2 regions of the Vibrio sp. Isolate22 genome follow, and region 1 is predicted to be linked to the other one. Evidence: predicted binding sites of a transcription regulator. Region 1 holds the regulator's gene; the other holds the start of a gene.
The links. Region 1 encodes PurR, which represses purine synthesis genes. Its sites were predicted from a motif close to TNANGNAAACGTTTNCNTNA; they were not measured.

Region 1 (4,183 bases):
CGCTCACTGTGTAACCTTCGTTCTGGAAATAACCAACCAGTTTACTACGGGTCACCACATCATCTTCTACGACTAATACGTGATAGCTCATCTACACCACTTTTCTTATTTAATAGTTTCGGTGACTATTCTATTCATAACTAGTAACAATTCTAGTGGTACTGAAGATAAATGCCAGAAACATGGATTTTTTTTGATACAAGACAATCTTAAACCTTGCTATTTGTCGTCTAGCACAATTCAATATAGGCATTACTACTAACGAGTAACTTTGCATTTCGCAAATAACCTCGTCATCAGCCTTGGTGTGCGAAAAGACACCACAAGACTAAATCAGGATCTATGTAATGAAAGATACGAAAACGTTCAATGAGCAAAGAGCAGAAATTTACTGGTGGCTATCAAGCTTATTCGCCAAAGAGCTCACTCAAGACGAACTTGACCACTACCATTCTGTTGAAATTCGTTCTTTCTTAACTGGTTTAGGCGAAAATGAAACTCTAAAGCCTGCTATTGATAAGTTGGTTGATGCACTGAACCGCCTACAAACTCGCGAAGATGCACAACTAGAACTGTCTGCTGACTTTTGCGACCTTTTCCTAAAGACAGATAAGCATGGCGCCCTTCCTTATGCCTCAATGTACATCGGTGAAACTGGCCTATTAAACGATAAACCAGCGAAAAAGATGGAAGAGATCATGGCTAAGCACAACCTAGTGGTTAACCAAGATCTAAAAGAACCAGCAGACCACATCGCTATCGAACTCGACTTCTTAGGAAACCTAATCATTCGCTCTAATGAAACAGAATCAGAAGAAGAACTAGAAAAATCGTTCGAAGTTCAGCAACAATTTATCGAGCAACAGCTATTAACTTGGATCCCGAAATTCAACGTTAAGTGTCACGATGTTGATGAATTCGGTTTCTACGCTGCTGTCTCTTCTCTGCTAATGGCTTTCTGTCAATTAGATGCTCAATATTTAGCTGGTGAATAAGGTTAACTGATGACTAGGTAAATAAATTCCGTAGAATGTGACAATTCACCCGGATTTCTGGGTGAATTGTATTGCGAGTATTTTCTAGTCAGTCTAGAATTGTGACCGCAAACGATAAAATATGAAACATTCACGAAATGCTATGCTTATTAAGTTCAGAGCATTTCGGTGTTAAAACAAGCCGCTCACTAGCGGTTTTTTGTTTTTTAACACTTTAGTACCCAAAGAGCCCTACAAATTTAAGCTCTTAGTTAGGTAGCTTAACGGCTACTTCACTCCGTACTTTGGGGAAAGTAGCTTCTAATAGGATAAAACCATGGCCACTATAAAAGATGTCGCTCGCTTAGCAGGCGTATCAACCACAACCGTTTCTCACGTAATCAACAAAACACGTTTTGTTGCAGAAGCGACTCAAGAAAAAGTAAATAAAGCGGTAGACGAATTAAACTATGCACCAAGTGCTGTTGCTCGTAGTTTGAAGTGTAATTCAACACGAACTATCGGCATGCTAGTGACTCAATCAACAAACCTATTCTTCTCTGAAGTTATCGATGGTGTTGAGAGCTACTGCTACCGTCAAGGTTACACTTTGATCCTGTGTAACACTGGTGGTATCTATGAGAAGCAACGTGACTACATTCGAATGCTTGCAGAGAAACGTGTAGATGGCATCTTAGTTATGTGTTCAGACCTAACAGAAGAACTGAGAGAGATGTTAGATCGTCATGCTGACATCCCTAAAGTAGTCATGGATTGGGGCCCAGAGAGTTCTCAAGCAGATAAAATCATTGATAACTCTGAAGAAGGCGGCTACCTAGCGACTAAATACCTAATCGACCGCGGTCACTCAAAGATTGCTTGTTTAAGTGGCCACTTAGACAAAGCAGCCTGTGTTGAACGTATCGCTGGTTACAAGCGCGCTCTAGAAGAAGCAAACATCACTGCAAGTGACGATATGATCATCGAAGGTAACTTCGAGTGTGATACAGCAGTACTTGCGGCAGACAAAATTGTTGAGATGGAAGAGCGCCCTACGGCAGTATTCTGCTTTAACGATACGATGGCACTCGGCTTAATGAGTCGCTTACAGCAAAAAGGCATCCGTATCCCAGAAGATATCTCTATCATTGGCTACGATAACATCGAATTGGCGGAGTACTTCTCTCCACCATTGACCACCGTTCACCAACCGAAGCGTCGTGTCGGCAAGAACGCATTCGAAATTCTGCTTGAGCGCATAAAAGACAAAGACCATGAAAAACGTGTCTTCGAAATGCACCCAGAAATTGTTGAACGTAGTACAGTTAAAACGTTAAATTAACTGATAAATTGAGTTTATTTTCATCAAGCGCACCTTTGGGGGCGCTTTTTTTATCAGCAGACAAAATAAACCTAGTTTCATATAATAAAGATCATTAATTGAAGCAATATCACATTTTGAAATATCAAGTGTGAGCCTCATTCAACAAAAACTTTATTCTATTCAATCAGTCACGCACAGGGCAAATCACTTGAAAAGGTGAGACGCAAAGCTTCCGGCCTAAACCACTCGTTGGTATGGTAGCGGGGTTACCGATGGCAAAATGCAGTAACTACTAATAATTTAGTAATTTACGGCTTATTGACAATGTAATTGCAACATTTTGCTAATCTCTCGGACCTGCTTATTTGGTGGCGTAGTTCAAATACACCGAGATAAATAACATGGATAAACCGATACTAAAGGACTCAATGAAGTTATTTGAGCCCCTAGGAAAAATAAAATCACGCTCAATGTTTGGTGGATTCGGTCTTTTTGCTGATGACACTATGTTTGCTCTGGTTGTTAATGACCAGTTGCACATACGAGCAGACAAAGGCACAACAAAACAGTTCGAGCAACAAGGGTTTCAACCGTACGTCTACAAAAAACGTGGTTTCCCTGTCGTAACTAAATACTTCGCTTTACCAGAAGGCCTGTGGCAAGACCAAGAGAAAATCTTACAACTTGCAACTACGTCTCTGGGTTTTGCAAAAGAAGAGAAAGCTGAACAGTCCGCTGCTAAGCCTACTCGACTGAAAGACCTCCCTAACCTTCGACTTGCCACTGAGCGCATGTTGAAGAAGGCCGGGATTGATTCCGTAGAACGTTTATATGAATCTGGCTCTGTAAACGCATTTAATGCCATCAAGGAATCTCATACGTCCTCTGTCAGTATTGAACTGCTTTGGGCATTAGAAGGAGCGATCAATGGCACGCATTGGTCGGTTATTCCACAGCAACGTCGCGAAGAGCTTATCAGTCGCGTCAATTAACATTGTCAGTACACCCTTTTTTATACAACTAAGCCGCATTTCTGCGGCTTTTTTTTCGATTAGTAACATTAGATAGTTTGCTGTTTTAGCACCCTATCAACATCCTAGAAAGATGGGCGATAATTATACTTAAAGTCGACTTTGACCATCGGAACGAAGTTAATCTCTCCAGATGAGTTCATGATTTCTTTGACTTTGATGCTCCCGTTTCTGATTTCAAACGAACGCACGTCCACCTTTTCAGAAGCTTGAGGTAGGATTTTGCTGAGTTCATAGGAACCCTTGCCGTTTATCTCCATCCAGATTTGTTTACCAGATTCGTAAGCCTGTGATTGGCTCGCAACTACATCCCCTTTAAAGATTTTAGATTCTACAGCGGCTCTATGATAGACACCCGAACCCATAGCTTGGAAAGAGAAAAGGCTTGTTGTAGCGATAACCGTCATCATTGATAATAATTTCATAGCTAGCTCCTTAGTTGTCTGCCTGAATAATTATCTAAAACAATCTTCATGCCTCGATTGTTACGTATATAGAACGAACCAAGACCAAAACTCTTTCAATTTTTTATCACTTTTTACGTGGTACAAATTATTTCTCTTAGATTAAGTTATATAAAACAATCCTCTAGCAAAAACTCATAATCTTTTAATCGCTGGATACTTCTCCCAGCTTTATGCTGCGAATTCCTATCGCTTACACAAAGCCAAACAGTTGGGCTAACCGTTCAAACTCTACTAATCGCATAAAATAAATAGTTTTTTATCATCTAATGAAAGTTAATCTATGCTTTGCCTGTCTATCTATACTAATGGTATGCATTGAAAATTTGAGGAAGTATCAATGAGTAAGAAAATGATATTGGGTATTGTGCTAGTCGTTACGATTGTTTT
Region 2 (4,183 bases), on a different contig from region 1:
GCTAACTTATAAACCGAATTTTCGGACCTTATTCGATATAAAACATCACTATGATAAATAAATTTGATCTATTTTGTGTAGCAATCGATTGCTAAGTGATAGAATCGCGCGAATTTTATTTTTCACTTTTCATATAACGACCAATCTAAGGGCATATCATGAAAAATGCATTGCAAGGTGCACAAATGCTGTTTGTAGCTTTTGGTGCGCTTGTTCTCGTGCCGCTACTGACAGGACTTGATCCCAACGTTGCACTCTTTGGCGCAGGTATCGGTACCCTTTTATTCCAACTTATTACACGCCGTTCAGTGCCAATCTTCTTAGCGTCTTCTTTTGCATTCATTGCTCCTATCATGTTTGGTATCCAAACTTGGGGTATCGGCGCAACTATGGGTGGCCTAATGGCAGCAGGTGTTGTGTATGTATTAATGGGTGCCCTTATCAAAGTGAGAGGCGTTGGCTTCATCCATAAGCTACTTCCGCCTGTGGTTGTTGGCCCTGTGATCATGGTGATTGGTTTGGGCTTGGCACCAGTTGCGGTCAATATGGCGCTAGGTAAGACAGGCGATGGCGCCGTTCAACTGGTCGATGCAGACGCAGCACTTTGGATCTCATCAGTTTCACTACTAGTTACCGTCATCATCAGCGTATTCTCGAAGGGTTTCCTAAAGCTATTACCTATCTTTGGCGGGATTATCGCAGGTTACATTACGAGTCTATTCTATGGCGCAGTCGACTTTGCACCCGTAGCGCAAGCATCTTGGTTAGCACTACCAAACTTCACTATGCCTGAGTTCAACATAAACGCTATCTTCTTCATGGTGTTCGTCGCGATTGCACCTGCCGTTGAACACGTAGGTGACATGCTTGCGATTTCTAATGTGACGGGTAAAGACTACCTTAAGAAACCAGGCCTACATCGCACAATCACAGGCGACGGTGTAGCGACCATTGCAGCTTCTATGTTGGGCGCTCCGCCAAACACAACCTACAGTGAAGTAACTGGCGCAGTAATGCTAACAAAAGCATTTAACCCGGTGATCATGACTTGGGCTGCAGTAACAGCCATAGTTCTTGCATTGGTTGGTAAACTGGGTGCGCTTCTACAAACTATTCCAGTTCCGGTAATGGGCGGCATCATGATTCTTCTGTTTGGCTCTATTGCAACAGTCGGCTTGAACACGCTTATCAAAAACAACGTTGACCTGCACAAATCACGTAACCTTGTAATTGTTGGTATTACCCTAGTATTCGGTATTGGTGGTATGGCGTTTGGCATCGGCGATTTCAGCCTACAGGGCGTAAGCTTGTGCGGTATCGTGGCGATTCTACTTAACCTAGTCCTTCCTGAAGAGTTAGGCGACAACACTGTAGTAGACAAAGCTCAAATCGACTAATGGTTGAACCTGGTTAGATTCCACAAAATTTAAGATCAAAAAAGGGAGAGCATCGAATGCTCTCCCTTTTTTATTAGCACGGATAATTAAGTCAATTCAGAAGTTTGAAACAGCCGAATCCACTTAACCTATAAACCGAATTACTTAGTACCGAAGATTTTATCACCAGCATCGCCAAGACCAGGAACAATGTAGCCCTTGTCGTTTAGCTTCTCATCGATTGCAGCAGTGTAAAGCTCAACATCTGGGTGTGCTTTTTCTAGAGCCGCGATACCTTCTGGAGCCGCTACAAGCACAAGAATCTTAAAGTGCTTACAACCTTTCTCTTTCATTAGGTCGATAGTCGCGATCATAGAACCACCTGTTGCAAGCATTGGGTCTACCACTAGAGCAATACGCTCATCGATGTTAGATGCAAGCTTGTTGAAGTATGGTACTGGCTCAAGTGTTTCTTCGTCACGGTAGATACCAACAACGCTGATACGTGCACTTGGGATGTGCTCTAGAACACCGTCCATCATGCCTAGACCAGCACGTAGGATTGGCACTACTGTTACTTTCTTACCTTTAATTTGGTCAACTTCAACTGGGCCGTCCCAACCATTAATAGTTACACGCTCAGTTTCAAAGTCTGATGTCGCTTCGTATGTTAGAAGGCTACCCACTTCTGTCGCTAGCTCACGAAAACGCTTAGTGCTAATCTCACCTTCACGCATCAGGCCAATTTTATGTTTTACTAGCGGGTGTTTCACTTCAACAACTTTCATTTCCAACTCCGGCAATATTTAAACAAACCTGTAGATTATACACGAACTCTGTGGTTATTTCAGAATCTTTATTCTAATAAAAAAAACCACGCAAACGTTTGCTCTTCATATTCAAGCCCTGTTAGAATAGCGCCGTTTTCACATCCAACTTAAGTTCGAGGACTATCCCGTGAGTGGTAATACTTCTTCTCTAAGCTACAAAGACGCTGGTGTTGATATCGACGCAGGTAATGCACTAGTAGACCGTATTAAAGGTGCAGTAAAACGCACTCGTCGCCCTGAAGTAATGGGCGGTATTGGTGGCTTTGGCGCCCTATGTGAACTTCCAACGAAATACAAAGAACCAGTACTTGTTTCAGGTACTGATGGTGTTGGTACTAAACTTCGCCTTGCTTTGGATCTGAAAAAACACGACACCATTGGTATCGACCTAGTGGCAATGTGTGTGAACGACCTAATCGTTCAAGGTGGTGAGCCTCTATTCTTCCTAGACTACTACGCAACAGGTAAGCTAGATGTAGATACAGCTGCAGACGTTGTTTCTGGCATCGCTGAAGGTTGTATTCAAGCTGGTTGTGCACTAATCGGTGGTGAAACCGCTGAAATGCCAGGCATGTACGAAGGCGACGACTACGATGTTGCTGGCTTCTGTGTTGGTGTAGTAGAAAAAGCTGACATCATCGACGGTACTAAAGTAGCTGCTGGCGACGCACTTATCGCTGTTGGCTCAAGTGGCCCACACTCAAATGGTTACTCTCTAATTCGTAAAGTACTGGAAGTGTCTGGTGCAGATAAGAACGAAGAGCTAGAAGGTCGCACTATCGGAGAACACCTACTAGAACCAACTAAGATTTACATCAAGTCAGCACTTAAGATGATCGCAGAGCATGACATCCATGCTATCTCGCACATCACTGGTGGTGGTTTCTGGGAAAACATCCCACGCGTACTTCCTGAAGGTACTAAAGCAGTGATTGATGGTAAGAGCTGGGAATGGCCTGCTATCTTCAACTGGCTACAAGAGAAAGGCAACGTGGAAACATTTGAAATGTACCGCACTTTCAACTGTGGTGTAGGCCTTGTGGTTGCTCTACCTAAAGACCAAGCAGCCGCTGCTGTTGAACTACTGAAAGCTGAAGGCGAAAACGCTTGGGTTATCGGTGAGATCGCGAACGCTGAAGCTGGCGAAGAGCAAGTTGAAATCAACTAAGTGAGCACTTCACTTACTTAGTTAATCAATGAGGACCTAATGGTCCTCATTTTGCTATTTGGCCCGCAGAAAACCTTAGTTTATGTAGGTAAATTGTAAACAGTTCAATTAATCAATCATATGACCCACTTTATGAAAAACAATCACTCTCAGAAAACCACTCAGTCTCAGAAAAATATCGTTGTGTTAGTTTCAGGAAGCGGCAGTAACTTGCAGGCGATCTTAGATGCTTGCGATAGCAATATGATTGATGCTTCAGTCAAAGCTGTCTTCTCAAACAAGGCAGAAGCATTCGGCTTAGAACGAGCAAAAAATGCTGGCGTCGATGCACGCTCAGTGAACCCAAAAGATTTCGGCTCGCGTGAAGAGTTTGATCATGAACTGATGATTCAGATCGACGCCTATCAACCAGACTTAATCGTACTGGCAGGCTATATGCGTATTTTGAGTTCAGAATTTGTTCGTCATTACGCAGGGAAAATGGTCAATATCCACCCTTCTCTACTGCCTAAATACCCGGGTTTACATACCCACCAGCGTGCAATTGATGCAAAAGACAAAGAACACGGCACAAGTGTGCACTTTGTAACAGAAGAGCTCGACGGTGGTCCTGTTATCTTACAAGCCAAAGTTCCTGTGTTTGAGGACGATGATGCCGAGCTGCTAGCGGGGCGAGTACTCACTCAAGAGCACGCAATCTATCCGATGGTTTGTAAGTGGTTCGCAGAAGACCGTTTATCTATGGTTGATGGACAAGCGGTGTTAGACGGAAAAGTGCTAAGCAAACACGGTTACGCAGAAGAGTAGTA

Region 2: a site for PurR is predicted at 2,251-2,270, ahead of purM (phosphoribosylformylglycinamidine cyclo-ligase). Genes of this name have one in related genera too.

What each region holds. Positions count from the first base shown of each region.
Region 1 is NZ_JAKEUW010000030.1:47,853-52,035, reverse strand. It holds gene torR (two-component system response regulator TorR) at 1-91, opposite strand, end outside; gene torD (molecular chaperone TorD) at 348-995, shown strand; gene purR (HTH-type transcriptional repressor PurR) at 1,312-2,316, shown strand; cyclic di-GMP riboswitch class I at 2,487-2,572, shown strand; gene L1D55_RS16800 (TfoX/Sxy family DNA transformation protein) at 2,700-3,290, shown strand; gene L1D55_RS16795 (DUF3316 domain-containing protein) at 3,395-3,754, opposite strand; gene L1D55_RS16790 (TVP38/TMEM64 family protein) at 4,134-4,183, shown strand, end outside.
Region 2 is NZ_JAKEUW010000012.1:58,459-62,641, forward strand. It holds gene L1D55_RS09275 (uracil-xanthine permease family protein) at 159-1,397, shown strand; gene upp (uracil phosphoribosyltransferase) at 1,538-2,164, opposite strand; gene purM (phosphoribosylformylglycinamidine cyclo-ligase) at 2,334-3,374, shown strand; gene purN (phosphoribosylglycinamide formyltransferase) at 3,507-4,181, shown strand.